Regions from separate parts of the Paenibacillus graminis genome, predicted to be linked through region 4. Evidence: predicted binding sites of a transcription regulator. Region 4 holds the regulator's gene; each other region holds the start of a gene.
The links. The regulator Rex, encoded in region 4, represses fermentation and respiration genes when NADH is low (regulators of the CRP and FNR family bind a similar motif). The targets are predictions, from matches to a motif close to TTGTGAAATATTTCACAA.

Region 1: a site for Rex is predicted at 3,812-3,829, ahead of PGRAT_RS01215 (phosphoketolase family protein). Genes of this name have one in related genera too.
Region 2: a site for Rex is predicted at 3,352-3,369, ahead of pflB (formate C-acetyltransferase). Genes of this name have one in related genera too.
Region 3: a site for Rex is predicted at 5,842-5,859, ahead of PGRAT_RS00830 (DUF1858 domain-containing protein). Genes of this name have one in related genera too.

What each region holds. Positions count from the first base shown of each region.
Region 1 covers NZ_CP009287.1:257,454-265,564, reverse strand. The annotation lists gene PGRAT_RS01220 (aldo/keto reductase) at 1-837, opposite strand, end outside; gene PGRAT_RS01215 (phosphoketolase family protein) at 1,313-3,697, opposite strand; gene PGRAT_RS01210 (hypothetical protein) at 4,048-4,893, shown strand; gene PGRAT_RS01205 (GntR family transcriptional regulator) at 4,965-5,687, opposite strand; gene PGRAT_RS01200 (ABC transporter substrate-binding protein) at 5,934-7,277, shown strand; gene PGRAT_RS01195 (sensor histidine kinase) at 7,603-8,111, shown strand, end outside.
Region 2 covers NZ_CP009287.1:4,864,780-4,872,890, forward strand. The annotation lists gene pflA (pyruvate formate-lyase-activating protein) at 131-868, opposite strand; gene pflB (formate C-acetyltransferase) at 1,001-3,262, opposite strand; gene adhE (bifunctional acetaldehyde-CoA/alcohol dehydrogenase) at 3,525-6,146, opposite strand; gene PGRAT_RS20970 (ABC transporter substrate-binding protein) at 6,523-7,986, opposite strand.
Region 3 covers NZ_CP009287.1:165,402-173,512, reverse strand. The annotation lists gene PGRAT_RS00860 (HPr family phosphocarrier protein) at 1-115, opposite strand, end outside; gene whiA (DNA-binding protein WhiA) at 213-1,142, opposite strand; gene PGRAT_RS00850 (gluconeogenesis factor YvcK family protein) at 1,178-2,113, opposite strand; gene rapZ (RNase adapter RapZ) at 2,170-3,069, opposite strand; gene PGRAT_RS00840 (ROK family glucokinase) at 3,116-4,066, opposite strand; gene PGRAT_RS00835 (DUF438 domain-containing protein) at 4,260-5,519, opposite strand; gene PGRAT_RS00830 (DUF1858 domain-containing protein) at 5,533-5,760, opposite strand; gene thiC (phosphomethylpyrimidine synthase ThiC) at 5,990-7,684, opposite strand; TPP riboswitch at 7,806-7,911, opposite strand; gene trxB (thioredoxin-disulfide reductase) at 7,986-8,111, opposite strand, start outside.
Region 4 covers NZ_CP009287.1:4,598,364-4,606,474, forward strand. The annotation lists gene PGRAT_RS19675 (AAA family ATPase) at 1-129, opposite strand, end outside; gene PGRAT_RS19680 (hypothetical protein) at 122-664, opposite strand; gene PGRAT_RS19685 (cell wall elongation regulator TseB-like domain-containing protein) at 1,433-1,951, opposite strand; gene PGRAT_RS19690 (amidohydrolase) at 1,995-3,296, opposite strand; gene PGRAT_RS19695 (redox-sensing transcriptional repressor Rex) at 3,283-3,936, opposite strand; gene dinG (ATP-dependent DNA helicase DinG) at 4,498-7,359, opposite strand; gene PGRAT_RS19705 (tetratricopeptide repeat protein) at 7,473-8,111, opposite strand, start outside.

The DNA of each region.
Region 1 (8,111 bases), 2.8 Mb from region 4:
CTCCTCATACACAGCCGGGTCCTGATCCCACAACCGGCCGTCCTCCCTACTGAGTCCAGAGATTACCTGCATCTCCGCTTCCGACAGCCCGAAATCGAAGATATCCAGATTCTCCTTCTGGTGCTCTATAGTACTTGCCCGGGGGATTGGGATCGCGCCAAGCTGAATATGCCAACGCAGTATCACCTGGGTAGGCGTTTTGCCATGAGCTGCCGCAATGCTTCCAATCGCTTCATTCTTCAGCATATCATGGCCACGGCCCAGCGGGCTCCACGACTCGGTGACAATGCCGTGTTCAGCATCTTTGGCACGCTGATGCTCCTGACTGAACCAAGGATGCAGCTCCACCTGATTGATGCTTGGGGCGATACCCGTCTCCTTAATTAAACGTTCGTTGTGCTCCGGCAGGAAATTGCAGACTCCGATGGAACGGATATAGCCACGCTTTTTCGCCTCGATCATCGCTTGCCAGGCTTCCACATACTTATCCACCTTGGGATTGGGCCAATGGATCAGATAAAGATCGTAGTAATCCAGACCGCCTCTATATAATGATTCCTCAATCGTTTCAAGCGCTTCCCGGTAAGCGTGATGACGCCCCGGCAGCTTCGAGCAGATCAGCAGTTCTTCCCTTGGCACCGGGCTCTGACGGACCGCTTGTCCCACAGCTCCTTCATTCTCATAGTTGAACGCCGAATCAATCAGACGATAGCCGGCATCAATCGCGCCTGTCAGCACCTTTACCCCCTCTGCCCCCTTAATCCAGGCAGTTCCGAAGCCAATCGCCGGGACCTTCAAGCCATCGTTCAATACCTTTTCCGAAATACCTTTATTCATTCTGAGAACCTCCTTCACCCGTTTCACATTAAAATAGCACTTCTTCACACAGTAAGCAAAAGCCCCAGGTCGCAGGAGTAAACTCCACCCGGCATATACCCTCCGTAATCGGAAGAACAAAACGGCTACACCGTTCCTGACTGGAAAGATTTCAGTTTAGCGTTGCCTGGAGAATCTTTTTTGAATTCTTCGACAATTCCAAGTGGAAAAAGGTTAACTAATTTGCCGGAGTATCCTGTTCTCCGTAGGTTAAGTGGAAAAAGGCACACTAATTCAGCTCATTTTGCTCCTGACGGAGCCATATGGCCCAATTAAGTTTCCTTTTTCCACCTAATTCCCAAAAATTATAGATTTGTGGGAGAAATAAGTTCCTTTTTTCCAACTAGCACTGCTCACCTGCTAAAAAATAAAAAAGGATGCCCCGGCAGCCATTTTCATGACGTTCAGGACACCCCTATAATTGATTTTTATACCTTTAGTTCAAAGCCTTCCACACCCAGTTCTCTACCTCCGGCAGGTCGATGCCTTCTTCACGGATGTATTGGTTGTGCTTCTTCACCATAGCATCCATTTCGTCCGCGATAGCTTGATATTTACCGGCATCAGGCAAGCTCAGTACAGCCTCCTTCGCCAGGTCGAAGCGGTCCATCTGATTCAGTACACGCATATCGAATGGTGTGGTAATATCGCCGTTCTCACGGTACCCGTGCACATGCAGGTTATGGTTGTGGCGGTCGAAGAACAGATCCTTGATCAGCCCTTCATAGCCATGGAATGCGAAAATGACCGGTTTATCCTTTGTGAAAAATTGATCAAACTCAGCGTCAGATAAACCGCGCGGGTCCAGCTTCTGGCTTCTCAGCTTCAACAGATCAACCACGTTGATGTAGCGGATTTTCAGGCCGGGCAGCTTTTCATGCAGGATGGAAATCGCAGCCAAGCTCTCCATGGTAGGCTCAGTACCGGACGAAGCAATAACCACATCAGGCTCTCCACCCTTGTCGGTGCTTGCCCAGTCAATGATTTTCAGTCCTTTGTCCACCAGCTCTTGTGCTTCGTCAGCCGAGAACCATTGCGGACGGGGATGTTTGGACGACACAATCAGGTTGATCTTCTGACGGTCATTCAGAACCGTGTCGAAGACAGCCAGCAGGGTATTGGCATCCGCCGGCAAATATTCACGGATAAATTCCGGTTTCTTGTCTGCCAAGTGGCCGAGCAAGCCCGGGTCCTGGTGAGTGTAACCATTATGGTCCTGCTGGAACACTGTCGATGTTGCGATGACATTCAGGGACGGAATATCCGCACGCCAGCTTTGGTCTGTCGCTTTGCGCAGCCATTTGAAGTGCTGGGTAATCATCGAGTCCACTACACGCAGGAACGCTTCATAGCTTGCGAAGAAGCCGTGGCGGCCTGTTAATACGTAACCTTCCAGGAAGCCCTCTGCCTGATGCTCGGATAACTGCGAATCGATAACCCGTCCATAAGGTGCGAGGAATTCATCGTGCGGTTCCTTGATTTCATCCATCCATTGGCGTTTGGTTACTTCAAACACAGGACCCAGGCGGTTCGACATCGTTTCATCCGGTCCAAAAATTCTGAAGTTGCGGTTCTCTTCGTTGAGCGTTACAACCTCTTTCAGGTATTTGCCCAGTACCGCCATATCTTGGGCAATGACTTGCCCGGGAACGGAGTTATCGAGCGTATAGTTGCGGAAATTTGGCTTGTGCAGGTCTTTAATCAGGTTGCCGGCGTTAGTCACAGGGTTCATTCCCATACGTCTGTCGCCAGTAGGCAGGATTTCGGCAAGCTCTGCATTCAAACGGCCATTCTCATCGAATAATTCTTCAGGTCTGTAGCTGTTCAGCCAATCGAGCAGCGCAGGTGCATGCTTCATGTTCTTTTGATCCACTGGAATAGGAACCTGGTGGGCACGGAAAGAACCTTCGTTCGGCACTTTATCCCATTCTTTTGGACCGGTCCAGCCTTTAGGTGTACGGAAGACAAGCATTGGCCATAATGGACGGGCAGTGTCATTGTTTTCACGCGCATTCTTCTGGATTGCTGCAATTCTCTCGATGATGGTATCCAGAACCTTCGCCATTTCCGGGTGCATCAGATCAGGATTTTCACCTTCCACAAAGAACGGTTCCCAGCCCATGCCTGTGAAATATGCGGTTAACTCCTCTTTTGACATCCGGGACAGAATCGTCGGGTTGCTGATCTTGAAGCCGTTCAAATGCAGAATCGGCAGCACTGCGCCATCTGTAACCGGATTGATGAACCGGTTGGAGAGCCAGGAAGCTGCCAGCGGCCCGGTTTCAGCTTCCCCGTCACCCACTACCACTGCAGAGATCAGATCCGGGTTATCCAGAATCGCACCTACGCTGTGGGATAGGGAGTAGCCGAGTTCTCCGCCTTCATGAATCGACCCTGGAGTTTCCGGAGCCGCATGTGATGCCACACCGCCAGGGAAGGAGAATTGCTTGAACAATTTTTTGAGGCCAGGGATATCCTGCGTGATTTCCGGGTAGATTTCGGTGTAGCTTCCATCCAGATAGGAGTTGGATACCATAACCTGGCCGCCATGGCCCGGACCTTCAACATAGAACATATCCAGATCATATTTGCAAATCACGCGGTTCAGATGGGCATAAATAAAGTTCTGGCCGGGAATGGTTCCCCAGTGTCCAATAGGCTTAACCTTGACATCTGCATCCTTCAAAGGTTCTCTTAACAACGGGTTATCCTTCAAATACAGCTGTCCTACCGATATGTAGTTAGTTGCACGCCAGTAAGCGTCGAGTTTGGCTAAGTACGTTTTTGATGAATAATCCACAGGCAGAGTTGACAATCCCATTTCAATCCACTCCTAATCCATTTTTCTTTATCCTGAACCTAATTACTTTCACAAGTACATCATACCTCTGCGTTTATAAAATTCAATCATTTTAACAATTGATACGGTCCAATTTTGTGAAATTTTGAACATAGTATGAAAATCAGAGCAATACTTTGTAAAATAGATTTTATTTTATGCAAAATGTAATTATATTCAATTCAATATTTAGAAAAAAAGGCCTTAAGTTCACTAGATGATCTGGACAACCTCATTCCAAATACGGTATTATTCTGGTGGAATTTATCCGCAAATATGGAAAGAAAACAACCCGCTTTTACACTGCGATCAAGAAGGAGAACAAAATAACAGTGAGAACATCATTTATGCCCTCCCGCTTCCGCAATCCGGTAATACTTACAATCATAGGACTCCTCACTATCGCTGCAATCGGCATGATTATTTGGATTGGACTCGGCTTATTCTTTGCCAAAAGCGGACATTTTTATCAAAAGGGTATCATCCGGGCCTTAAATTCAACGTATCAATCTAAATTTGTAATCGTGTCTAAAGAGGGACTGAATAATGATGGGTATCAGGTGTTAAAAGCGTCACCGGCGAATGACCGCAGCCTGGTATTTACGGTAAGCCGGGCCAACGGCCACGTTGATGGCGGCCTTCCGCTTTGGAGACAGCTCAGCGACAATTATGAGGAAACCGCACAAATAAAGTATTACCCTCTCCTGGTAAAAAAACATTTTGGAATCGGCTTACAGGATATTCCTGTTTCGGTTTATCGGGGGACGGATTCATCCCGTGAGATATCCGATGAAAATTTCATCGTGGTGACCCGGGGGAATCTGGACGACATCGCCTCCAGAGCCAAAGCATTCTTCAGTGAAGCGGAAAGCCATCGTCTAAAAAAACTGTTTTTCCGCTTCGAGGATGACATGAGCTTTTCCTCCGAAGATGCAGGCACAGAGCCTCAGCGGTTCGAAATGCCGGGCTTTGAGTTCAAAGTAGGAGAGCACTGGAAAAAAGGGTTCCGGGCTTTGAGTGAAATGGAATTCAAACAGAAGATGGTAAGCCAGATTGGAGGGGGGATTGCCAAACGGGTATCCTACGCTTTTGATGCGGAATATCCGGGTACGGGCGGGGGCTTCTCTATCAAGTTTAAGGAGAATGACCTGAACAACTTTGAAGCCAAAAAACAGTGAATCCGCGCTAAATCGAAGCTATAGTTAACGAGCCGACCTAAAAAGGACCGGGAAATTTCCCGGTCCTTTCGTTATTGAACTGATACAAACGTGTTGAACTTCAAATATTTATAGTGGAACCGCATATGCGAAAATTCGAAGGGCGTGCCATTGTCCAGGAAGAATATTCCCTCCATAATCCCCACAGGTTCATTTGCCTGCAGATGGAGCAGCTCCTGATCATGGGTCCCGGACGGTTCGGCAAAAATAGATAAAAAGGATTTGGTCACCGCCAGATTCCGCGACTCCTCCAAATAATGAAAGATCGAACCTTCGATAATCGTCTGGTCCAGATTTTGGACAATTTTGATGGGAATGTAGCCTGTTTCAATCATAAACGGCTCGTCATCGAACAGGCGCAGGCGGATAATTTTGTATACAAAATCATGGGGCTGCAGGAACAAATCCCGCTGCAGCTCTTCCGTAGGCCGAATGACTTCGAAATCCAGCACTTTAACCTTAGGCTTTTTGCCGTGCATCTGAAAGTTGTCCGTAACCCCCAGATTGGAGCCCTCGTAGTTAAAGATCGATTCATTTTTTATGTATAACGGGTTGATAAAGGTGCCTGAACCCCGTTTTTTAAAAATAATTCCCGAATTCTCCATCTTCATCAGCGCACGTTTGACCGAACTGCGGCTCACCTGGTATGTGTCGCTAAGGCTGCGCTCATCCGGCAACCTCATATCGGCAAACTGTCCCGCAAAGATCTTCATTTTGAGGTCATCAATAATTTGCTTGTAGACAAATTGGCTCATGGGGTACTCCTTTTTCAAATCTATACAGAACTTAACGATCAAGATTAAATATATCATAATTAGGACAGGGTTCATACCGGACCGCTAAAATAGAACGTTTTCATACAAAGGCGGCTCGTATAAGCCTCTTTATTGTAAAGTTATGTTCCATATACTCTGTTATTTTGTTACTTCTGGCGGTTTTCTTGATCTGCTATTCTTGATTTGTAAGCGATCTTACAAAGTTCATAAGGGAGGTTGTCGCTTTTGAAAAAGAAATCATGGCTTGCGGGGATCACATCACTCGTTCTTCTCACAGGGCTGCTGGCAGGATGTTCCGGCAACGGTAACGGAAATAGCAACTCATCTGCTTCCAATAATGAAAGCGCTGGCAAAAATGCTTCCGGATCATCCAAGGGTACGGTTACGCTGAAAATGTGGGGCGGCGTACCGCCGGAATCAGGTCCGCAAGAGGTGATCGACAATTGGAATAAGGCGCATCCCGAGATTCAGGTGGAATACGTCCGCTTCGTCAATGATGATGACGGAAATCTCAAGCTCGACACGGCCATGATTACCGGGCAGGATGTAGATTTATACGTGAACTATACGGTCTCCCATGCGGCCAAACGGGTAGAATCCAATCTGGCGCTCGACCTCAGCAAATTCACGGATTACAATATTGATGAAAAAATGGGCAGTGACGCGGAAGGCTGGAAGATAGACGGTAAATATTACGGTGTTCCCACGACAAAAAGCGCGTTCTTCATTGCTCTGAACAAAGATGCCCTTGACGCTGCGGGCCTGCCGGTCCCGAAGGACTGGACCTGGGATGAGCTGCGTGAATACGCGAAAAAGCTGAAGGTAGGCGACAAATACGGATTCATTCAGAATATGGAACCGTTCGTGGACCCTATTGATTCTGTGCTGTCGCAGGAGGGCTACACCAAAGCCGACGGCACTTCAAATCTGAATCATCCGCTCGTCCGGGAATGGTTGGAAACGCTGAATGGAATGATGCAGGAGGATAAGACCACCCCGCCGCTGGGAGAACAATTGACTTCCAAAATGCCCGTTGAACAGGTATTCCTGAGCGGTGAAGTGCCTATGCTTAACATCGGGGCCTGGCTGCTGCGCAGCTCGAACAATTTCACAGATTTCCCGCGCGATTTCAAGATTGCCTTTGCCCAGGTTCCCCGGCTTGCAGACAGTGCAGACCAATATGTGACCCGCGGAGGGCTGGGAGATTACATCTCCATTAACGCCAATTCCAAAAAACAAGAGGCAGCCTGGGAATTCCTGAAATGGTACTCTGACGGGGGGATGGCCCCAATGGCTGCAGGGGGAAGACTCCCGGCCTCTAAGGATGCGAACCAGGACGATGCCCTGAACAGCCTCCTCGGTGATAAACGCGATACCTATGACCTGGATTCACTCATGTATGTCATGTTCGACGACAAGACGCCAACTTATGTGCGCAGTCTGCCGCAGGAAGTCATGGATCTGCGTTCCCAAGAGTATGAGAAATACTTCCTTGGTTCACAGTCGCTGGATCAGACCCTTGATGCCATGGCGGCCCGGCATGATAGTTATTTGAAGCAAAACAAATAAAAGAGTCATCCCCGGGCTGCTGATGCAGCGCCACTTAGCTCTCACTATAGTTGATTTTCCGGAAAAATAAGTTCCCTTTTTTCAACTAGCGCTTGCCCGACTGCTTCTTCGCAAGCGCTAGTGAAAAGGGATTTTTAGTCCGACTGATTCCCTCTCCGCTATTTTTGATGTACAATGCCACCCGAATAGAACAAATCTTTGCATTATTCCGCCTCAAAACCCCCTTCCTGAAACAAAACCATACAATTTTAAATATTGCGCTTGCAGCTTTTTTAATATGCTATAATTTAAGCAACACCCACAACGTATTGGAGGTCGCATCCGTGTGTCAAAACTAATGCGTTTACTGGTTCCCCAAAAGCTGAAATACCGCTTGTTCGCAGCCTTTGTTTTTTTGATCCTGCTGCCCTTCTGTGCCCTGAATTTATACAACTATCAGCGCATTGAAAGCCTGGTTCAGAAAAAAATCAGCCAGCAGAGCCACTATCAGCTGGAGCAGATGTACCGGACACTGGAGGATCAGATCAGCATCGCTTTCAAAACCTTAATCTTCCTCAAGCAGGATGAGACGGTAAGATCCGTATTGACCCATCCCGAGCAGCAAAGCGGGCTTGAAAACAAAAGGCGGATCGAGAACATTTTCAAAAATCTGAATAACAGCTTCTTTCTCTATAATCCTTCGGTTTATTTTATGATTCTCGATTTATATGAAAGCGCATACACTTCTTACCCGCCAAGAGATTCTCTGATTTACAAGGATTTGCGCAGCAATCCCGGGTTTGACCGGAAACTTATGAATCCCAGCTCGTACCATTGGGTTCCCAATGACAACAA
Region 2 (8,111 bases), 270 kb from region 4:
CTTGCTTTCGTCATATCCTTTTCCCTCGCCCCGAAGAACCGTGTGATTACTAGGGCACAAAAGCTTTTTACAAAAAAAGCCGTCCCAACAGTAGTTTCACTATTGGAACGGCTTTGATATAACAAGTATTTTAGACTAATGCAGTTTGCTTCCGGCCTTCTTCAATCAGCCGGTACGCACGCTGGACCTCTTCTTCGGTTGGTGAAGGGACCCCTTCAAGCTCATAAGGTCTTCCGAGGACTTCCCATTTATAGATACCCATCTGATGATAAGGAAGGATTTCAAATTTTTCAACACCGTTCAATGTGCCGATGAAGCGTCCCAAGTTCAGAAGGTCCTCTTCACGGTCATGAATCCCCGGCACGTACACATGACGTATCCACATCTTGCGGTCATGGTCAGACAGCCAACGGGCCAGCTTCAACGTACGCTCATTGGATTTACCGGTAAGCTTGATATGCGCTTCATCATCAATGTGCTTCAGATCAAGCAGCACGAGATCTGTCAATTCAAGCAGATCATTGATTTTGTCGCCTTCATTATAACCGTTGGTGTCAAGTGTAGTATGCAAGTTCCAGCGTTTTTTCACTTCGGCAAACAGCTGTTTTACAAAATGCGCCTGCAAGGTTGGTTCGCCGCCGGAAACGGTCAACCCGCCACCGGAGGAGCGGTAATAATTTAGATACGGCTCAATTTCAGCGAGTACATCTTCAATACTCATTTCTCTGCCTTCATTCAATCCCCAGGTATCAGGATTATGGCAGTATTGGCATTTCAAGAGACAGCCCTGCATGAACAAAACAAAACGAATACCTGGTCCGTCAACGGTTCCAAAGGTTTCTAAGGAATGTATATGTCCGTTAGCCATAGGAGGTCATCCTTTCGAAAATTTAAAATTTTAAACAATTTTAAACAAGATTTTACCGCCCTTGAGGTCAAGAGCGGTATCACCTTGCAGCTATTTCACTGTATACCTAGAACCCAAGCTACTGCTTGTGTATTACATTGCACCGTGGAATGTACGGTTGATAACATCCATTTGTTGTTCACGAGTCAGCTTGATGAAGTTAACAGCATAGCCGGAAACGCGAATGGTCAATTGTGGGTAGTTCTCTGGGTGTTCCATAGCATCCAGCAATTGTTCGCGGGCAAATACGTTAACATTCAGGTGGTGACCTTTGCTTGCGAAGTATCCATCAAGCATCGATACCAGGTTGGATTTACGTCCTTCTTCTTCCTTACCCAGTGCTTTTGGCACAATAGAGAAGGTGTTGGAGATACCATCCAAGCTATCTTCGTACGGCAGTTTGGCAACGGAGCTCAGGGAAGCCAAAGCACCCTTCTTGTCGCGTCCGTGCATAGGGTTCGCACCTGGAGCGAAAGGTTCGCCTTTTTTACGTCCGTCAGGAGTAGTACCAGTTTTCTTGCCATATACTACGTTGGAAGTAATCGTCAGGATCGATTGAGTCGGCAGCGCATCACGGTAAGCGTGGTGTTTGCGGATCATCGTCATGAAGGATTCAACCAGTTCTACTGCGATGCTGTCGACGGCATCGTCATTGTTACCATAGCAAGGGAATTCGCCTTCAGTTTCGAAGTCTACCGCGATACCTTGTTCGTTACGGATTACTTTTACCTTAGCGTGTTTGATGGCGCTCAGGGAGTCAGCTGCTACAGACAGACCTGCAATACCGCAAGCCATAGTCCGCAGAATATCGCGGTCATGCAGAGCCATTTCGATACGTTCGTAAGAATATTTATCGTGCATGTAGTGGATAACATTCAGCGTGTTCATGTAAGTCTTAGCCAGCCACTCCATCATCGGTTTGAAGCGTTTCATTACTTCATCATAGTCAAGATATTCGGAAGTGATGGCCGGATACTCAGGACCTACCTGCACGCCGGATTTTTCATCCACACCGCCGTTGATTGCATACAGCAGAGCTTTGGCCAGGTTAGCGCGGGCTCCGAAGAACTGCATTTGTTTACCGATGCGCATTGCGGATACGCAGCAAGCAATACCATAGTCGTCTCCGTAGATCGGACGCATCAAATCGTCATTCTCATATTGAATCGAGCTGGTTTCGATGGAAACCTTCGCACAGAATTTCTTGAAGCCTTCAGGCAATTTTTCCGACCACAGTACAGTAAGGTTTGGCTCTGGAGCTGGTCCCAGATTGTACAGGGTGTGGAGGAAACGGAAGCTGTTCTTGGTAACGCGTGTTGTTCCGTCTACAGACATACCGCCGATGGATTCAGTAACCCATGTAGGGTCTCCACTGAACAATTCGTTATAGTCAGGAGTACGCAGGAACTTCACGATACGCAGTTTCATGATGAAGTGGTCAGCCAGTTCTTGTGCTTGTTCTTCAGTCAAAGTGCCTTCTGCAAGGTCACGTTCTACATAGATATCAAGGAAAGAGGATACGCGTCCAAGGGACATAGCCGCACCGTTCTGTTCTTTAATAGCTGCGAGGTAACCGAAGTATACCCACTGGAAAGCTTCTTTGGCATTGTTTGCAGGTTTGGAGATGTCCATTCCATGCATTTGAGCCATTTGTTTCAGTTCGCCGAGTGCACGAATCTGTTCGGAAAGTTCTTCACGAAGACGGATAACGCTATCGGACATGGAATCCACTTCAAGATTCGCAAGATCTTGTTTCTTTTCTTTGATCAGGAAGTCAACGCCGTAAAGAGCTACACGACGGTAGTCACCGATGATGCGGCCGCGGCCGTAAGCATCAGGAAGACCTGTGATGATACCGGCTTTACGAACAGCTCTCATTTCGGAAGTATATGCATCAAATACGCCTTGGTTATGCGTTTTGCGGATGTTCGTGAACATGTCAACAATGCCTTGCGGAAGTTCGAAGCCATAAGCCTTGGTGGCATCGATCATCATCTTGATTCCGCCAAACGGTTGAATGGAACGTTTGAAAGGCGCATCAGTCTGAACGCCGACAATTTGTTCCTTGTCTTTGTCAATGTAGCCAGGCTGGTGAGATACAATAGTGGATACGGTGTTAACATCCACATCCAGTACGCCGCCATTAGCAATTTCTTGCTTGGTCATTTCGGAAATAATCTTCCAAAGTTCAGTAGTGTTGTTAGTAGGACCTGCAAGGAAGTCTTCCTTGCCAAGATAAGGTTTGATGTTCTTTTCAATAAAATCATTCACATTTACTTTTCTGGACCATTTTCCTTTTACAAAACCGCGCCATCCAGCCTTAACTTCTTGTACATCTTTTTCAATCACCGACATGCTAAATCCCTCCATTTATATTTAATATATTTGTAGAGATCGCGGGCTTGAAGGTTAATCCCGTGTCTCGTGATCCCCAAAAGATCTGATTGTTATAAAATTCACAATTACATCTCCATAACCGGGACCGTTGTTTATATAAACATTTTAGTTTATTTTCTGAAAAAGGACTGTGACAAATATCACTATTTCGGTGATATTTGTCACTTCCATCCAGTTCCATATTAACCTTTAACCTTATTTTTTGCCATACAACCGTTAATTAGTTGTCGAATCTGCCGTAGAAAGCATTACGATATACATCAGCAAGTTCAGAAACCAGCGGGAGTTTAGGGTTGGCAGTTGTACATTGGTCTTCAAATGCACGGTCAGCCAGATAATCTACGCGGGATTCGAAATCCTTAGGATCGAAACCAAGCGCCTGGAACGACTCTTCGATACCGAGTTTCTTGTTCATGTCGCGGATAGCGTTGATCAAGCTTGTTACGCCTTCTTCAGTGGTACGGGCAGGCAATCCCAGAATGCGGGCGATTTCGGCATAACGTTCGTCAGCTACAAAGTGCGAATATTTAGGGAACGAAGCGAACTTCGTAGGTTTCTTGGCGTTGTAGCGGATAACATGCGGCATCAGAATGGCATTGGTGCGGCCATGGGCAGTGTGGTACTGTCCGCCCCATTTGTGCGCCAAGCTGTGGTTAATGCCCAGGAATGCATTGGCAAAAGCCATACCAGCCAGCGTAGATGCGTTGTGCATTTTTTCGCGGGCAAGCTTGTCGCCTTGCAGTGCCGATTTTTCAAGGTATTGGAATACCAGTTGGATAGCTTTGATAGCCAGACCGTCCGTATAGTCGCTTGCCATAACCGAAACGTAAGCTTCGATGGCATGTGTCAGAACGTCCATACCTGTATCGGCAACAGCTGTTTTTGGCAAGCTGTATACAAACTCAGGATCGATGATCGCTACGTCTGGAGTCAGCTCGTAGTCAGCCAATGGGTATTTCGTATTGTTGGCAGTAGTTTTGTCAGTAATAACCGCGAAAGATGTTACTTCAGAACCTGTACCCGAAGTCGTTGGAATCGCTACGAATTTCGCTTTGTTTCCAAGCTTAGGGAATTTGTATACGCGTTTGCGGATATCCATGAACTTCTGTTTCAGACCGTTAAAGTCAGCGTCCGGATGTTCGTAGAACAGCCACATGCCTTTGGCAGCATCCATTGGGGAACCGCCGCCGAGTGCGATGATGCAGTCCGGCTGGAATCTGTTCATCATAGCAGTACCTTTTTCTACAGTTGTAGTCGATGGATCCGGTTCAACTTCCGAGAACACTTCGATCGCTACTGGAGTCTGGCGTTGACGCAGGTAGTGCTCAACTCTTTCTACATAACCCAGTTTAACCATCATAGGGTCAGTGATAATAGCAACGCGTGTGATGTCAGGCATTTTGGCCAGGTACTGAGTGGCTCCTTTTTCGAAGTAAATCTTGTCAGGTACTTTAAACCATTGCATATTCACGGTACGACGGTTCACCCTTTTCACGTTGATCAGATTGATGGCAGTTACGTTCTGCGATACAGAGTTGCGGCCGTATGATCCGCAGCCCAGAGTAAGTGAAGGGATATTCGTATTGTAGATATCGCCGATTGCGCCATGTGTGGAAGGCGAGTTGACGAGAATACGTCCGGTCTGCAGACGGTTCGAGAACTTCATGATCACTTCTTCGTTATTGGAGTGGATGGCCGAGCTGTGGCCCATACCGCCAAATTCAACAATTTGTGCTGCGCGTTCGATACCCTGGTCAGCATTTTTAACCTTGTAGCAAGCAAGAACCGGGCTCAATTTTTCAGCGGACAGCGGATATTTGGTGCCTACGCCTTCAAGCTCTGCTACCAGAATCTTAGTGCCGGCAGGAACCTGAATTCCGCACATTTCAGCGATTTTCACAGCGGATTGGCCTACGATTGCAGGGTTTACTGCGCATTTTTCCACGTTCATAGCGCCGCTTGTCAGCTTGGCAGCTTCTTCTTTATTTACAAAGTAGCAGCCGTTGGCGATCATTTTCTTCTTCACTTGGTCGAAGATGGCTTCTTCAATGATAACCGCTTGTTCAGAAGCGCAGATCATACCATTGTCGAATGTTTTGGAAAGGATGAGATCTGTTACTGCCTGATCGATATCGGCGCTCTTTTCAATGAAGGCAGGCACGTTACCAGGGCCTACGCCAAGAGCCGGTTTGCCGCAGCTGTAAGCTGCCTTAACCATTGCCGAACCGCCTGTTGCCAGGATCAGCGCAACGTCCGGATTGTTCATAAGTGCGTTTGTTTTGTCCATCGTAGGCAACTCGATCCACTGGATGCAGTTCTCAGGAGCGCCAGCTTTTACAGCTGCATCATGCAGAATCTTAGCTGCTGCGGCACTACATTCTTGCGCAGATGGATGGAAGCCGAATATAATAGGATTACGTGTCTTAGCGGCGATCAGCGCCTTAAACATCGTGGTGGATGTTGGGTTGGTTACCGGTGTGATACCCATAACGATCCCGACCGGTTCGGCGATCTTTTGGAAACTATCATATTGATTGTCTTCTACTACGCCTACTGTCTTGTCATACTTAATGCCGTGCCAGATATATTCTGTTGCGAAGATGTTCTTCGTAATTTTGTCTTCATAAACGCCGCGGCCTGTTTCTTCTACGGCGAGCTTTGCCAGGTACATGTGCTTGTCGAGTCCTGCCAGAGCCATTGCATGAACGATTGTGTTAACCTGCTCTTGATCCAGCTGCATGTAAGCTTCTTGAGCTTTCTTTGCTTTATCCACCAAAGTCTGAATATACTCTTCAGCAGTGGTTTGTTTCACTTGGGCGGCGACTTCGTTCTTAACTGCCATCTCCCTCGTCCTCCTGTCAATTTTTAGGTTGTTTTTCTCTACACATTTATCTTATCACATCGCATCGGGGTTGTATAGTGAAATCTTTCACAAAGTATAAAGTTTTTTTTGATTTGTTTTCAAAGCGCTTTCATTCGCTCTTAATCAGGGTTTTATTCCATTTTGTGTATTTATTTATCGATATTTTTGTCTTTTTTTCGAACGTGAATTTTTTCACTTGACAAACTTCGCTTTTAAATAGCCTCTTCATCTTGAAAACATATCCAGCTGCGACGTTACCAAATCGCTATCTAAATATGGAAAAGACCGGGAAACCTCCCGGCCTTCTACCCTCTCAACCATTTACTTGTCTTCACGGACTACTCTATTCTCCGCACTACTCTACCTTAATCGTATCAAAGAACTTTTCCTGTACGGTCTTTGCTGCGGCGTCAAGCTGGGTTTTGGAGTCCGTGCCTTTTTTGGAGAAAAGCTCCTGAATCACATTGGACATCGTTGCATAGTAATCCTGTGTATTGTATTGTGCCTCAGGCTTGCCATCCAGCAGAGCCATAATATCCGGATTGTACTGGTAGACTATGTCATACTTATCATAGATAGCTTTGGTTTTCTTGCCAAAATCAGAATCAGCGGCATAGTAGTCCAGAAGCGGCGGGATGAAGTATTTGCCGTCCGCTTTACGCTGCTGCAGAATAGCATCCAGTGCTTCCAGGCCTTTGTCAGAGAAGTAATCAAAAGTGATATAGCGGAAAGCCATCTCCTGCTCATCCGGGGTGGCGTTCGGATTGATGACCAGATAGTCGCCGCCGAGTACACCCGTATGCTTGCCGCCCTTTTCCGCAGCAGGCATTGGATAAGTGAGCACATCCTCCGGCTTCAAACCGCCCTGATTCAGGGCTTGCTCGATCACACCGTCGGAACCGGCCATCACCATCGCCGTGCGTCCTTGCTGGAATGCGCCTACAGCATCGCCCCAGCCCAGTGCCCAGTCCTGAGGAATAGCATTGGCTTCCCATCTCAGCTTCTTATAGAAATCCAGTGCCTTCACACCCGCATCGGTATTGAAGGCTGCCACCACTTTGCCGCCGTCAATCTTCTGAATCTCACCCCCGGCTTCGAACAGGAAGTTGGTCCAGTTCCAGCCGGCTTCATTGCCCTTACCCATTGGCGCAATACCGGAGATGCCTTTTTTGGCGTCGGCCGCTCCTTTGGCCGTGTTCAGCATATCCTCCCAGGTCCAATCCATGGCCGGAACTGCCACACCTTTGTCATCCAGCATCTTTTTATTAATCATCGTAGTGGTTACATAGCCTTTTTGGGTGATCCCATACACCTTGCCGTCAATGATGAACTGGTTTTGCAGGACGGGATTGATCTGGTCCTTGTACTCATATTTGTTCCACAGATCGGTAATATCCGCCACCCAGCCTTTTTCGACGAGAAATTTCGCTTCCGTGGCATACGTATTGAAGAAGGTCGGGGCTTCATTGGCAGCCATTTTCACGCCGATTTCACTAACGTTGTACTGCCAGTCATCTTTGACGATCTCTACATTCGGGTATTCCGCCTGGAACCGCTTGATTTTGTCATCCTCCTGGGCCCGCACTTCCGTCAGGTCCGGTGTAGGATAGTGGATCTTAATGGTGATCTTACGCTGAGTAATATCATCTGCCGGCGCATTGGCGGCTGCACTGTTGTCTGCGGCTTTGTCCGTGGCAGCCGGTGATGCTTCTCCCCCATTTGTTCCCTTGGCGCTATTGTTGTTATTGTTGCCGCTGCAGGCGGATAACAACGATCCCGTCACTAGGAGACAGGCTAGGACGCTGGAAAATTTACGCATTGAAACTCCCCTTTTCCATTCATAGTTAGCTTACAGATTCATCTTAAGAGAGAACCCGTGACCGCACGAGGTGTATTTATATTCCTTTCATGTGCAGGTTTACGATCTAATCAGCCGAACGCACA
Region 3 (8,111 bases), 2.7 Mb from region 4:
CGTCTTTTTCAACGAAAATCTCCGACGAGAATTTGTTAGCTTCCTGCACGAACAATGCTGCCGGCCGAGCGTGAAGCCCCGTCTTCAACCGTACAACTACCGGGTGCTTTGTCATGAAACGCTTACCCCCTATTTGAGATCTGCCCAAAAATTTCACATTAATTTTATAATATTATATCATTATAACCTCAACCACACTAGAAAAAAAATATTCAGCCGCCCCGGACCTTATCCGCCAGCTCGTCAATTTTGCGCAGACGGTGGTTTACCCCGGATTTACTGACCGTACCCTTCAGCATTTCGCCGACTTCCTTAAGGTTAATGTCGGGGTGTGCCAGTCTGATCTCGGCTACCTCACGCAGCTTATCCGGCAGGCTTTCCAGTCCCACTTCACGCTGCAGCAGCTTGATATTCTCGATCTGCCGCACGGCCGCGCTGATGGTCTTGTTGAGGTTGGCCGTTTCGCAGTTGACGATCCGGTTGACGGAATTGCGCATATCGCGCATAATCCGCACATCCTCGAACTTGAACAGCGCTTGATGGGCGCCGATCAGACTCAGGAACTCGATGATCTTCTCGCCTTCCTTGATGTACAGAATGAAGCCCTTTTTACGCTCGATGCAGCGGGCATTCAGATGAAACTCACCTGCCAGCTCCACCAGAGCCTTGCAATGCTCCTCATACATCGAAGCGATCTCCAGATGGTAGGAAGACCCTTCCGGATTGTTGACCGACCCTCCAGCCATAAATGCCCCGCGCAGATAAGCGCGTTTGCAGCAGTTCTTGCCGATAATCTCCGGATCGATCCCATCGGTGAAGATGAAGCCCTCGGAGACGATCCGCAAGTCCTTAAGAATCTCCTGGACACGGCTTGGAATCCGGACAATATAAACGTTATTCTTCTTCAAACGCATTTTTTTACGCACGAGCAGCTCGATATGGACCTGGTAATATTTCTTAAGTAAAGAATATACCCGCCTTGCAATCGCGGCGTTCTCCGTCGAAATGTCGAGAACTACCTTTTTGCTTGAAAGCTGCACTGAACCGTTCATCCGGATCAGCGCGGACATCTCCGCTTTCTCGCAGCAAGGCTGGCTCTCCACCATCGTCAGCTCTTTTTTGGTAAGGGCCGCAAAAGACAAGGGGCTCACCTCTTTCATGTTCCTAAAGAATAAACTTATCTGGAAGTCCAGTCCTGTACAAGCTGGTAAATATGATGACTGAGCTTATCTGTATCATGCCTCAGATAGGTCTTGAATAATACCAGCTTGTCAGCAATGACCTTATACCCGTTGCCATCCACGATGTCACGGTCAAGCTGTACCGGACGGGCACCTTTTTCAGCATATTTGACCTGAACCTGTTCGGGGATTTCCCCGTCGTTCACGATGACATAATCGAATAAATGCAATCCAACATGATCATAAACGGCCTGAAGGTGGTCACTTACTGTATAGTTGTCCGTTTCTCCGGGCTGGGTCATCACGTTGCAGACAAAAATTTTGATCGCATCCGAGGCTACAATGGCCTCCGCCAGCTTAGGTACAAGCAGATTGGGCAGAATACTCGTATACAGGCTGCCCGGGCCGCATAGGATGGCGTCGGCATTGCGGATCGCTTCCAAGGCCTCTGGCAGAGGCTCAACATCCTCCGGCTCCAGGAAGACCCGTTTGATGACACCGCGGGCTTCCGGAATTTTGGATTCACCGGTGATAATGGAGCCGTCGGCCATCTCGGCATGCAGCACTACAGCTTCACCAGCAGCAGGCAGCACCCGGCCGCGCACGGCGAATAACCGGCTAAGCTCACGGACTGCAGTAACGAAATCCCCCGAAATATCTGTAAGCGCCGCCAGGATCAGATTCCCCAGACTATGCCCGGCTAACCCTTCACCACTGCTGAAGCGGTATCTCATGATCTGGGCCATGAGCGGTTCTACATCAGCCATTGCTGTCAGTACATTGCGGATATCGCCGGGGGGCGGCATTTGCAGTTCACTGCGCAGTATGCCGGAACTTCCCCCGTCATCCGCCACAGTAACTATCGCTGTAATATCAAGCGGCTTTTCCTTCAAACCGCGAAGCATAACAGACAACCCCGTACCCCCACCCATGACGACGATACGCGGGCGCTGTCCTTGTTCTTCAGCCACTATTGATCCCTTCTCTCTTAATGCCGATCACGCTCGGAATCCCGGTGGCTGACCGCTACCGATTCCGTCTCGCTAACCCCCAGCATCTTGCCCAAATACTCGGATATGGCTACAGAGCGGTGTTTGCCGCCTGTGCAGCCAATGCCGATAATAATCTGGGACTTGCCTTCTTTCCGGTATTGCGGAATTAGGAAATGAAGCATATCCAGCAGTTTGGTCAGAAATATCTGGGTTTCCGGCCATTTCATTACATAATCGTAAACCTCGCTGTCCTGGCCCGTCTTAGGCCGCAGCTGGTCCACATAATGCGGATTAGGCAAAAAGCGGACATCAAACACGAGGTCTGCATCGATCGGAATTCCATATTTGAAGCCAAACGAGGTAATGTTGACGGAAAGCGTGCTTCTGCCCAAATGAGAAAAGCGTGATACGATTCTCTCCTTCAACTGAACCGGCTTCATGCTGCTGGTATCCAAACACAAGGTGGCTGAATTCTTCAGCTCCTCCAGCATTTGGCGTTCCAGACGGATGCCGTCAAGCGGCATGCCTTTGGGTGCCAGCGGATGATGCCGCCGGCTCTCCTTGTATCGCTGTACCAGTACGGAATCTGTTGCATCCAGGAACAGAATTTCGAAGCCGATCGTAGATTCATCCTTGATATAGGATAGCGATTCCGACAAAGCTGTGAAAAACTCCCTGCCGCGCAAATCGATAACCAGCGCCACTTTGGCAATTTTCCCTTTCGACTGCTCAATCAGCTCGGCGAATTTGGGAATCAGCACCGGCGGCAAATTATCCACACAGAAGAATCCGAGGTCTTCCAGGCTCTGCACAGCAATTGTCTTACCTGCACCTGACATGCCCGTAATAATAATCAGGGTGGCTCCACCGGGCGGTGATTGTTCCAATTCGGTCATCGAAGCGCCCCCTCCCTATCCATAGTATATGAATAATTTCCGCTGCTTAAGAACGCAGCAAAAGACCTGCGGCACCAATAATACCCGCATCATTTCCCAGCTCGGCAGGAACGATGGTCACACCGGTCTGCAATGGGGCCGGAGCCAGCTTGGCGAACACGCGGCGGACCTCGTCAAAGAGAATGTCTCCGGCTTTGGAGACACCGCCGCCAATGATAAACACTTCCGGATTCAGCACCGCTGCAACAGCAGCCATGGATTTACCCAAATAGAAGGCAGCACGGTTTACAATCCGCAGAGCCACTTCGTCCCCGGCCTTGGCCGCATCAAATACCTCTTTGGCTGCGATCTTCTCTACCATGGACAATGATGTGCGGTCGCCGCGGCTTACAGCATCATTAGCCATGCGGATAATACCCGTAGCAGAGGAAACCGTTTCCAAACAGCCCATATTGCCGCAGCCGCATTGAATTGCCTCCAGGTCAGGCACTACAGAAATATGCCCAAGCTCGCCGGCAAGTCCTGCAAACCCTTGATACACCTTGCCGTTAATAATGATTCCGCCGCCGACACCGGTGCCCAGCGTGTAGCATACACAGTTCTCCACACCGCGTCCTGCGCCGCTCCAAGCCTCGCCCAGCGCAGCCACATTGGCGTCATTGTCTATTTTGACTGGCTTGTTCAGACGACCTTCCAGAATGGAACGGATCGGCACATCTCTAAAACCTATGTTAGGCGCAAGGATGATAATTCCTTCACGAATATTCGTAAACCCGGCCAGGCCCGCTCCTACACCGGCAAGCTGATCCCAAGAGTACGGGGAGTCCTCCACAATCTGACGCACATACTTTTCGATATTATCGATGACGGCATCGACGCCATCCGCAGTCCCCGTAGGCCCCTCATAGGTATGCAGCAGGTTCCCCTCGGCATTGCAGATTCCAACCTTAATCGTGGTTCCACCTAAGTCAACGCCAACGTAGATACTTTCAGACATGTAACAAGCCACCTTTTTCTATGCTAAAATAGTTAATCCCACGTACCCACTATAATAGAAGGTATCCCTGCGGTCAAGGAAAGGCGGCACACCCGGCCATATAAGGCAGCTGGTATTTTTTCATGCAAAAAGAAACGGCTGGGCCGTCCTCCCAAGAGGCGGCTTCCGTTTCTCCAGACGTTTAAATTATGCGCTATTCCGACAAAATCCGTTTTTGCCCCTCCAATGCGCGGATCGGTGCGATATTCTGGGTGAATTCAAGGGTGCCCATGTATTGTCCCGCTTCATCGCGGACAGCGAAATAACGGATGTAGATAAATTTATCTTTGATGGCAATCCAGAAGTCCTCAGCATCCTTGCGGCCTGCCTTGAAATCCGCCAATAGCTTCTCTACTACATGTACGCTTTGCGGCGGGTGGCAGTTCTGCACTGTGCGTCCAATGACCGCCTTGGTGCGGGCAAAAATACGCTCTTTGCCATGTGAGAAGTAGCGGACTACGTCATTTTCGTCAATAAACGTCAGGTCGACCGGCAAATGGTTCAGCACCGTTTCCAGCTGATGCAGTGACAACAGGCCCGTTTCGAAGCGGATAAAGCCTTGAGGAGCCACTCCTCCCTCTTGCGCTGGCGCTGCGGCACCCTCAGGCTCTGAAACACGCTCAGGAATCCATTCCCGCTCTGGTGCAGCCAGGCAGAAGCCGATTTCCTCGCTTTCCCGGGCGATTTTGACCCATTCATCCTCAGTCAGCTTATCGAGTGCCATCGGCAGCAGAATATTCTCTTCTTTAAAGATCATTTCATTAACTTCCTGAATAATGTCCGCCAGCAGACTGCTAAGTTCCCCGGCTTCCCCATTGTATGCACTGAGTGCGGCCTTAGCCTGCTTGATCATACTGCGGATACCGTCATCCACCCCCCACATCACCTTGGTAGGTCCATAGATGCCGTATTTCTCAAGGTAGGGAAACAGCAGATTCTCTTTGCGGCTGTAATGCTTGTCGAGATCGAGCAGCAGGCTCAGATCCTCCAACAGCTTGAACCTCATCTCTTCCGTGCCGCTTCTTAGAAATTTATCGGTGTGGAGCTGCAGGCGGAAATTGACAAGACGTTCAATCTCACGGTTCTCCAGCTTGAAGGTGTGCACGGGATGTCCCGGCTGTTCCTCCGGTTTATTGGAACGGTGAATCTCCTGGATCGACCCTTTGAAGATGGCCGTGTGCACAGAGCACAGTCGCTGCACCTCCTCTACAGGAATCCCCTCTTCTGTCATCAATGAATGCTCCATGGCCGAAATTTCTGCTACCGTAACATCGCCTACCGCTTCTGCAAAACGTGCTTTGACTTCCTCCACGCTTTTTCCGGCATGCAGCTCCTTGATGATTTCCCTAAGCATGGCTTGGCGGCGTGTCTGCTCGGGAACATCCACTTCCCGGTTGTTAATCAGTTCGCTCATTGTACTCTCTCCTCTATTGAATAATCTCGAAGCCATGGCGCTCAAAAGCTTGCCGGACGGTTTCGCGATCCATTTTTTTCACTGTGATTCCTTTGGACAGGGTCATGAACCTGCCTGCCGTCTGCAGCATGCCTGGCTTGGCGATATCGCGGAACCCCAGCTCCACCATAATATCTACGACCTCCGGATAACGGCTGACCAGCTCGAATATGGACTCATCCATGTTAAGGCTTTTGCTCATTGCGCTCTCCTCCTGCAGCTTAACCTCCGGCTAATTGATAACCTTTCTCAACACCAGCTTAGCATAGGGTACAGGGCCGGATTGTGATTGCAATCACAAAATCACAAACTTAATTAAGCTGACAACCAATTGGTTTAACCATGTGGATACGGAATGAAACGTATATAGAAAAAAGCTGCCTCCTCCGCATTTCATAGCGTCGGAAACAGCCTCTCGGAAAGGTTGCAGGTTATAGCATTCTGCTCAATCTGGACGAATTGCGGATATCGTGCGAGATCCGCATGCTGCAGAATTTGGGGCCGCACATCGAGCAGAAATGCGCTGTTTTGGCGCCTTCCGCTGGAAGCGTCTCATCATGGTACTCCAGCGCGCGTTCCGGGTCCAGCGACAAGTGGAACTGGTCACGCCACCGGAACTCGAACCGCGCCTTGGATAGTGCGTTGTCCCGGTCCTGCGCGCCCGGATGCCCCTTGGCCAAGTCAGCGGCATGTGCAGCAATTTTGTAAGTAATCACACCTTCACGCACATCATTCTTGTTCGGCAGGCCCAAATGCTCCTTCGGGGTAACGTAACAGAGCATCGCTGTCCCGAACCAGCCGATCATTGCTGCACCAATTGCTGATGTAATATGGTCATAGCCGGGAGCAATATCCGTGGTCAGCGGACCGAGTGTGTAAAAAGGGGCCTCCTGGCAAAGCTCCAGCTGCTTATCCATATTCTCCTTAATCTTGTGCATCGGCACATGACCCGGACCTTCCACCATCACTTGGACATCATGCTTCCAGGCCAAAGCAGTCAACTCACCAAGTGTTTCTAGCTCAGCAAATTGAGCCTCGTCATTGGCATCGGCGATGGAGCCGGGGCGTAGCCCGTCTCCCAGGGAAAAGGCGACATCATAGGTTTTCATAATCTCGCAAATATCCTCAAAATGCGTATATAAAAAGTTCTCCTGATCATGGGCAAGGCACCAGGCCGCCATAATGGAACCGCCCCGTGAGACAATTCCGGTCATTCTGCCAGCGGTAAGCGGAATGTAACGCTTCAGCACACCGGCATGAATGGTGAAGTAGTCTACACCTTGCTCCGCCTGTTCAATGAGCGTATCGCGGTACAGCTCCCAGGTCAAATCCTCAGCTATTCCTTTGACCTTTTCCAGCGCCTGATAGATGGGCACTGTGCCGATTGGAACCGGCGAGTTGCGGATAATCCATTCGCGGGTGGCATGGATTTTTGCCCCGGTGGAAAGGTCCATAATCGTATCGGCCCCCCAGCGCGTTGCCCACCTCATCTTCTCCACTTCTTCTTCGATCGATGAAGACACAGCGGAATTCCCAATGTTCGCATTGATCTTAACCAGAAAATTCCGCCCGATGATCATCGGCTCACTCTCGGGATGGTTGAGATTCGACGGGATAATGGCCCGGCCTGCCGCGACCTCATCCCTTACGAATTCAGGCCGGGTGTTCTCACGAATGGCGATATACTCCATCTCCGGTGTGATAATCCCCTGCCGCGCATAGTGCAGCTGGGTGACATTGCGGCCCTCACGCGCTCTTAACGGGCACCGGTGCAAGCCGGAAAAGCCTCCTTCCAGCGATCCGTCCGCTGTCCTTCCGTTATCTCCGGGCTGCACAGCTCTCCCGGCGTATTCTTCCGAATCTCCGCGTTCCGCAATCCAGCACAATCGGTGCGGCGGAAGACCCTTGCGGATATCGGTCTCTTGTCCGGCGTCCGTATAAATCCCGCTGGTATCATAGACACGCAGCGGCGCATTGTCCGCTTCTCCCGCCACGCCTTCAGTCCGGCTGAGACAGATTTCACGCATCGGAACCTGAATGTCCGGGCGTGAGCCCTCTACATACACCTTGCGGCTCGCGGGGAATCCGGAAAGATTAACCTCTTCCTTTTTTACTGAATCTGACATTCTTATCTCCTCCTCTGTGCTCTATGAGCAATTTGCAGATAAGATAATCACGCAGCAATTCAAAAAGCCGCTCCACCTGGAGCGGCTTTATTCAGGAACAGCCAAAGAAGGCTGCGCTAAAAAAGGTCCGACTCCACTTTCCTACGCTGGTATGATCCAGATCAGGTTCAAGGGTCCGGGAATCACTTATCCCGTCTCAGCCTATTCAGGCTCCCCTAGTGGGTATCTTATCTAATTAAATACAATTTACATGGAGTGGTATTTTGTGTCAATAAAAAATTTTGCTGATTGAGCGCCTCCGTTACTTATCCAGCGTTTCGCTCCAGTCATGCACCATCGAGCCCTCCAGATATTTCTCGGCATCCATGGCGGCCATGCAGCCGGTCCCGGCAGCTGAGATCGCCTGGCGGTAACGGGTATCCTGCAC
Region 4 (8,111 bases):
AATGAGCAGAAGTGCGCCGACCATGCCTGCCGCGATGATCACCGGGAAAATATTAATCCCGACAAAAGCCATAAATATCACCAGTACAGGAACAAATCCGATTAATACCTCTTTCCAGAACTTAGGCATTATTCCACACTCCCATCGTTGCCGCAGCGCGTGGCAAAATCATAAATTTGCTTTTCTTGCCGTCGCTCAGGCTCACATATACGTTATTGTCATCAATTTCGGTTGCTGCAGTTACACCGCTGTATTTGGAATTCTGAGTTTTCAGTTCATCCAGCTTCGCGGGAATTAATGTATATTTACGGCTCTCCATTGCTTCAGCAACCGAGAACATCGCTTGATCCCAATATTCATCCAGCAGCTCGCTGGAATGCTGCTCCACATCCAGTTTCAGTGTCCGGCCGTCAATCGCCGATCTGCCTTCGGTATTCACATACTGCACCAGTTCGCGCAATTTAGTGCCCGGCTGCAAATCCAGTTTCAAAGTGACCTCATTGCGTTTAATAGAGATATGGGAATCATTCACTCCCTCATATGCAGATACAATTTTTTGCAGCGGCTCCTGCACAGCGAACTCCCGATAGGAATACCAGCCGCCAAACAAAAGCGCAGCCGACAGCAGAGACGTTAGCAGTACTGGCATAAGACGTAGTTTCAAGAAACGTCCTCCTCTCAATGATAAAAAAGTGAAAACATAATAAATTTTAAAAAATAGCGGGTCTAGCGCTCTTCCGAGACTGGCATGCTCTTAAACATGCCTAAGTACAAATAGTAGTATATCACAGGTGTATATACGAATTCGAAGAAAAGTGTGAATATATTTAAAATTTTCAGTACTAATTTTTGGGCAAAATGACAGCCTGTTTCCCCTTATATCGACAGCAAAGACCGCAACGTTTAGGGCTGCGGTCTTTTTGGGATGCTTCGGATAAGCACAAATTTATCCAACAGACGCTGCTAGATCCGCCTCATATGTATATACCCGAAGATATATTCAAAATCTCTACTGACCATCCCTCCATTCATTACCTTCCCGATAAGCTGCCGTGTTCGCGTCATCCCAGTTCACCCCCACACCGCTTCCCCGCAGGTGCTAGTTGGAAAAAGAATAACTAATTCTCCTCAGCACCCTGTTCTCCGGTAAATTAAATGGAAAAAGGCACACTAATTCAGCTCATTTTGTTCTTCACAAAGGAATATACCCCATACAAGTATCCTTTTTCCACTTTACACTCAAGATTGTTGATTTTGGGGAGAAATAAGTTCCCTTTTGCCAACTAGCGCCCGCTCAATTGCTTCCTCCCCATGTCCGCTTCAAGCTGCTGATAAGCCCGGCACGTTCCTGCACTACCGTCAACCTTCAAGTTACAAAAAAAGCAGGCAGACAATAACTTGTCTACCCGCTGTATATTGGCTCATGCGCTTATTACTGGTTAGGCAAGCTATAGCCGTCGCCAATCGCACTTCCATCCGCAAAACGGTAAAACTTGTAATAATAGCGTCCCTCCAACTTGTAAAACAGCTGCCACGCATATTCTCCATTGTACACACCCGGCAGGAGCCGCTCAACGGTGCTTCCCGGTAAGTCTGAGGCAATGATGGAACGGATCTTCTGCTCTGACATCCCTTTGGAGACTTCTTCAGCGTACACATCATTGTTCCCTCCGGCAGGCTTGCCGTCACGCGTAAAGCGGACCCAGACCATAAGCTCCGTCCCGGCTGTGTTACGGCCTGTAAGAACCCAGTAAATCGAGTTTTCATCCCAGACAGACTTCTGGGCTCGGGTCACCTCTGTCAGTCCTGCCCGGGCTTCAGCAACCTTTGTGGCTGCGCTGCGTTCGCTCCACTGGTCTTTCATCACGTAAGCATAGAACTGGCTTAGTCCGAACAGAAGGAGAAGAACCAGGAGTATTCCCAGCAGAAGCCATTTTCTTCTTTTCTTCAAAGTACAGCTCCCTTTCTCAAAATGCTTCATCGATCATGCTCTTTTACCGCTTCAGCAGGCCCTCAAAAGTCTCCTGCGCCTTGCGCCGGATTTGTTCCTCATCCAGCGTCAGGCATTGCCCATGCTTCACAACCTGCTTGCCGTCCACCCAGACATGCGCTACATCCTTTGCGCTTGCCGAATATACGGCATGGGACAGGAGGTCCGTATGCGGCAGGAAATGCGGCTGGTCGATATCCAGCGCAATGAAATCCGCCTTCATTCCCGGAGCAAGCCGGCCGACCCGGTCCAGAAAAATCGACTGTGCGCCGTATTCGGTCGCCATCAGCAGCGCTTCCGGTGCCGGAACCGCCGTCGGATCTCCGCTCACGCCTTTGTGGATCAAGGCAGCTAGACGCATCTCCTCAAACATATCGAGATTATTGTTGCTCGCCGCGCCGTCGGTGCCAAGCGATACTGTGACTCCTGCACGCAGCAGCTCCGGTACCCGGGCTACTCCGCTTGCCAGCTTCAGATTGCTGCCTGGATTATGGGACACTCCTACATTGTAACGGGCAAGAATCTCAATCTCTTCATCGGTCAAATGAACACCATGTGCAACTAGGGACGGGCGGGTGAACATTCCCAGCTTTTCCAGATGGGCTACCGGACGCAGGCCGTAATCCTCGGCATTCTGCTCGACTTCACGCCGGGTTTCCGACATGTGCGTATGCATCGGCAGATCCAAATCATGGGCGGCTTGAACAAACTTCACAAAAAACTCCGGCGGACAGGTGTACGGGGCATGGGGTGAAATCATCGTTGTGATTCTTCCGTCCGCTTTCCCGTGCCAGTTCCGCGCAAAAGCAACCGCTTCGGCCAATTTATGGTTCTGCACGTCCTCCGGACAGAGGCCAATAACCCCGCGCATCAGCACGGCACGGATGCCGGACAGCTCGGTAACCTCGGCAACACGGTCCATGTGGTCATACATATCCAGGAAGGTGGTGGTGCCGCCTTTCAGCATTTCCAGTACAGACAAGGAAGTCCCCCAATAGACATCGTCTCCGGTGAATTTTTCTTCCATCGGCCACATTTTTTCCTGCAGCCAGTTCTGAAGCACCATGTCATCCCCGTAGCCGCGCAACAGGGACATTGCTGTATGGCCATGGGTATTGACCAGACCCGGCATGAACAGCAGACGGCTGCCGTCAATGGTCTGGGTACCTTCTTCAATGACAGGTTCAATTTCTCCTATGTATGTGATGAGATCATTTTCTATGGTCATATAACCGCTTAACACCGGCTGCTCCGTACCCGGTACCAGAAACCGCCCATTTACAATTACAGTTTTATTGCTGCTCATCTTCCGTTTCGTCCTTTCCATCATGCAAGTAATAGGCCAGACTCTGCAAATCAGTGGTAAAATCAGCGGCGTGAATCCGGATGTTGGCAGGCGTCTTCAAAATCACCGGTGCGAAATTGAGGATCGCCTCAATACCTGAATCCACCAGAATATCTGCAACGGTTTGCGCTTCACTGTCCGGTACAGTAATAATACCGATGCGAATGCCCTGCTCGCGGATTGTGCTCCCCAGCTCTTCCATAGGCTGGACAGTCAGTGAGTTGATTTTCTGCCCGATCTTGGGCGGATAGGAATCAAAGACTGCGGTGATTTTCATCATGTCCTTTAAGTAGGCATTGTAATTGGATAATGCGTGTCCAAGATTACCTGCACCCACCAGAGCCACATTGATCTGCTGGTCAAGCTTTAGGATATGGCGGATTTTCTCAATCAGATATGATACATCATAGCCGATGCCTTTTCGGCCGAAATCGCCGAAATAGGCCAGATCCTTGCGGATTTGCGCCGGATTCAGATCCAGCTTCTGCCCCAGCTCCTGTGAAGATACGGTGGAGATTTCACGCTTCTGAAGATCATTCAGAAAACGCAGGTACACAGGCAGTCTGCGCACCACAGCCTCCGATATTTTGTCCGATTTCATATTTTCTCCTCCTAAAAGTTTTGTTAGCGTATGCTTCTTAGATCAGCTTCGTACAAAACTCACTCCGAAAGCATCATCTTAAGTTTTGTTAGCGTATACTTCCTGAAATACTTCGTACAAAACTCACTTCGAAAGCATCATCTTAAGTTTGTTAGCGCTCCAAAATTATAGTCCATCCCCCGGCGCCCTTTCGTTAGCAGAACGCCTGAGGACCGAACTATAGGTGATAACCAAAGACATATTCGCCTTCAGCACTCCAACAACGTCATTTCTGCCGTTGTTTCTGAACTCACCAGCCTTCAACGCATCAACAGCAGCATTTCTGCTGTTATTTCCGGGCATTACGAGCCTTCTACACTCCAATAACGGCATTTCTGCTGTTGTTTCTAGAGAAACCAGCCTCCGCTTCCTCAACAACGGCATTTCTGCCGTTGTTTCTGGATAAACCAGCCCCGGCTTTTCAAAAGCTAAATTTTATTTATCTCTACTTAACAAAATTTCTGATCCGCAACAGAAAATAATCATAATTTCTAATAATAAAAATTAGAATGTATAGCAGAATCAGGACACACTGCCGTCTTCAAGCCATTCGGCGATACGCGGGACCATCTGATCGGTGAGCATATGCTCCATTTTGGGTCCAGGAAGCGAGTACAGGAAGTACTTTCCATAATAAGATTCGATAACCCTGGTATCATATACAATGACAATCCCCCGGTCCTGTGCAGTGCGAACCAGCCTGCCGAAGCCCTGTTTGAACCGGATGACCGCCTGGGGTACCGACAGCTTCATAAAAGGGTTCTTTTTCTGTGCCTGCAGCAGTTCAGCCTTCGCCTCCGCAAGCGGATGGTTCGGCGGTTGAAACGGCAGCCTGACAATAGCCAGACAGGTCAGCGCCTCACCGGGAATATCTACCCCTTCCCAGAAACTGCTTGTCCCCAGCAGCACGGAAGCGGCACTATCCTGAAAACGCCGGATCAGCTTACTGCGGCTTCCGCCCTCTACGCCCTGCCCCAGAACAGTGATGTCCTGTGAGGCAAGCGCCTCCTTCAGAGGATCATAAACCTGGCGCAGCATTTTATAAGATGTGAACAGCACCAGCATTCGGCCCTGTGTCGCCACTGCAGCCTCCGCCAGTGAATGCACGAGCTTATCGACAAACCTGGCATCCCCCACACTGCCTTTGACACTGGGGAAATCGCGCGGGATAACCAGAAGTGCCTGTTCACGATACTTAAACGGCGACGGCAGCAGCGCTGTCATCAGACGCCCCTGTTCTGCGGACTCGCCCAATCCAAGATTGTCAATCATGAATTGAAAGGACTTATCCACGGACAGTGTGGCTGAGGTCAGGACAATGCTTTTCTTTTTATCGAAAAACAGCTCCTTGAGTTGGGAACTGACATCCACCGGAACAGCATACAGCTGCAGTGATTTCCCCCGGTAATTGCCGCTGCCCTCCATCCAGTAGACGATATTCTCGTCGTTCAGGTTCATGAAAAACCGCACCTGCTCGCGGATGGAGGCCAAGTCCTTGAACAGCCCGCCGATATCCGTCACCAGACTGTCCGAGGAAGACTGGCTCTCCGATTCGCGCATTTCGCTAAGCATCTTGTCACCTTTGCGGATAATTTCGCTCAGGCTCAGGTTCAGGGTGTTCTCCAGCGCAGCTATTTCTTCCCAGCCCTTTGGCTGAACACCCGGCAGAAGTCGCGTAACCAGCTGTCCCGCTTCTCCTGCTGCGGCATCGCTGCGCTCGGGCAGCAATGCAAACAGTTTGTCGCTTAGCGCGTCCCAAGATTCCTTTACCGTAAGCAGTTCCGGGTAGATTCTATCGATCACCCCGCTCCATTCAGCCGCCTGCTCGCTGCCTGAAGACTGCAGAGTCTGGCGCAGAACGGGCAGCTGTCCGCTCTTGCTGTCCTTATAGAGGCGTGTAAGCGTATGGGCAACCGTGAAGTATTTCATCTGCATGCCCAGATGCTTCCCGGCAATGTCCTCCAGATGATGCGCTTCATCAATAATAAGGTGCTCATACGCCGGTAGCAGCTGATGGCCGGCCTTGACGTCTGCGAACAGCTTGGAGTGGTTGGTCACTACGACATCAGCGATTCCGGCTTCGTGCTTGGCCCGGTGGTAATAACATTTGCGGAACCAGGGGCAGGAGCGTCCCAGACAAGAATCCGTGTCACTGGCCACAGTCTCCCAGAAATCACCGCCGCGGCCGTTCAGATTCAGCTCCTCATCATCACCTGACTGGGTCTGTGTCAGCCATACAATCATCTGCGCTGCAGTAAGCGCTTCTTCCCGGGGACTCGCGAAGTCCTTTTTATTTATTTTATGTTCAAACTTGCGCAGACACAAATAGTGTCCTCTCCCCTTGAAGACCGCAGCTTTAAACGGAAATGGCACGACATTTGTCAAAAGGGGGATGTCGCGCTCACGCAGCTGGTCCTGAAGGTTGATGGTATGTGTGCTCACCATGACCTTCTGTCCCGAGCGCACACTGTGGTAGATGGCCGGAAGCAGATAACCCAGGGATTTGCCGGTACCCGTACCCGCCTCGATTAACAGATGCTTGTCACTTTCAAGTGCCGTCATCACCTCATGGATCATAATTTCCTGGGCTTCACGGCTTTCGTATTGGGGCAGGGCCTCCTTAAGACGCTGGGTCACCTCTTCCATATATTCCTTAAAGGTAATATTCTGCAGAGGATTGCCGGTTCCTTCCTCTCTGGGAGGCATCAGCTCGGTCCAGTCTCCTGCAGCCAGCGCCAGCTGGCGGTAAAAGGTCAGCTCACCCTCAGGCTGGAAAGTCTCCATTTCCCGCTCATGCAGCAGCCCGTCGAAATACCAGGCCAGGTCACTGTCTTCGTCCGCAAACAGTTCATTCAGACGCTGGATGGTCAGCAGGGGGAAGCTGTATAGCTCCTCAAGACATTTCAGCAGGACCAGTGCAGTTGCAAGAGCATCACTGTCCGCCTGGTGCGGACGCTCATGTGTGAGGCCGAAATGGGCACTTACTGCCCCGAGCTGATAGGTGGTCAGTGACGGAAAGCATATCTTAAGAAAATCAATCGTATCCAGAATCCGGCCCTGGAACGGCAAATAACCGCACCGGTCAAGCGCATTCTGCAGGAAATGAAAGTCGAAAGCCACATTATGACCGACCAGCACAACATCGTCGAGCAGCGGAACAAGCTCCATCATCATCTCATCCAGTTCAGGGGCGTCCTGCACATCACTGTCCGTAATTCCGGTCAATCCCGTTATAAAGGGGGGAATTGGCGTTCCGGGCTTGACATAGGAACCATACACCCTGGAAATGGACCGGTCTTCTTCTATAATGGCAAGGCCAACCTGGATGATTTCACCCACGGATTGGGTTCCTGTTGTTTCAAAATCAAGCACGGCAAATTTCATTATAAGTTCTAATCCCTTTCACTTGAGACTCCTTATCAGCATAACAGAAGTTACGAAAAAAGGCGATGCACACCCCTTGGCAAGCGGGATGCATCGCTTAAATGGATGAAGAATTATAAAAGCGAAACCAGCTGATATCCAAATTGCAGCTTCCCGCCTCTCCTGCGGCAGACCTCCAAATTCAAACTGGGTTCAGGGAGCAGGGGATCATGCTGTAAAGAGAGGCTAAAAAGCTCCTGGGCTTCAGGGTACCGCTCCTGGGAGGCTCTAATACAGCCCAGCGCATTGTAAATCATGGCCTTCAGCTTCTTCTCGCGGATCAGGGCCAGCATGTGATGCAGATGCCCCCAGGAGACGTCCAGCTCCCCTTCCTGCAGATAGGCCATGGCCAAATACAGGCGTGCTGCCAGACTGTCCGGATAACGGGTGATAACATCCTTGAACTGCTCGATGCATTTGCGGTACATCAGCAGCTTGTAGTAGCCCTGGCCACGGACAAAAGAGTCCATTGCCAGCTCGGGAGCCTCAACCTGTGGCATTTCTTCCTCCGAAGCAGGCGAAAAATCCGCATTTTGGCGGAAATCACTCAGCTTCTCGGCAAAAGCCAGCCACTCATCCATCACTTCATCGCTAAGCCTGTGCAGCATGTTGTACTTGCATAAAAGTTCATTCCGGCGGGCGCCCTCCGCAGTTGGGAAGTCGGCGGCGATTTCCTGAAGCATCTTGTTCATCTCAGCAAATAAATGTTGAAA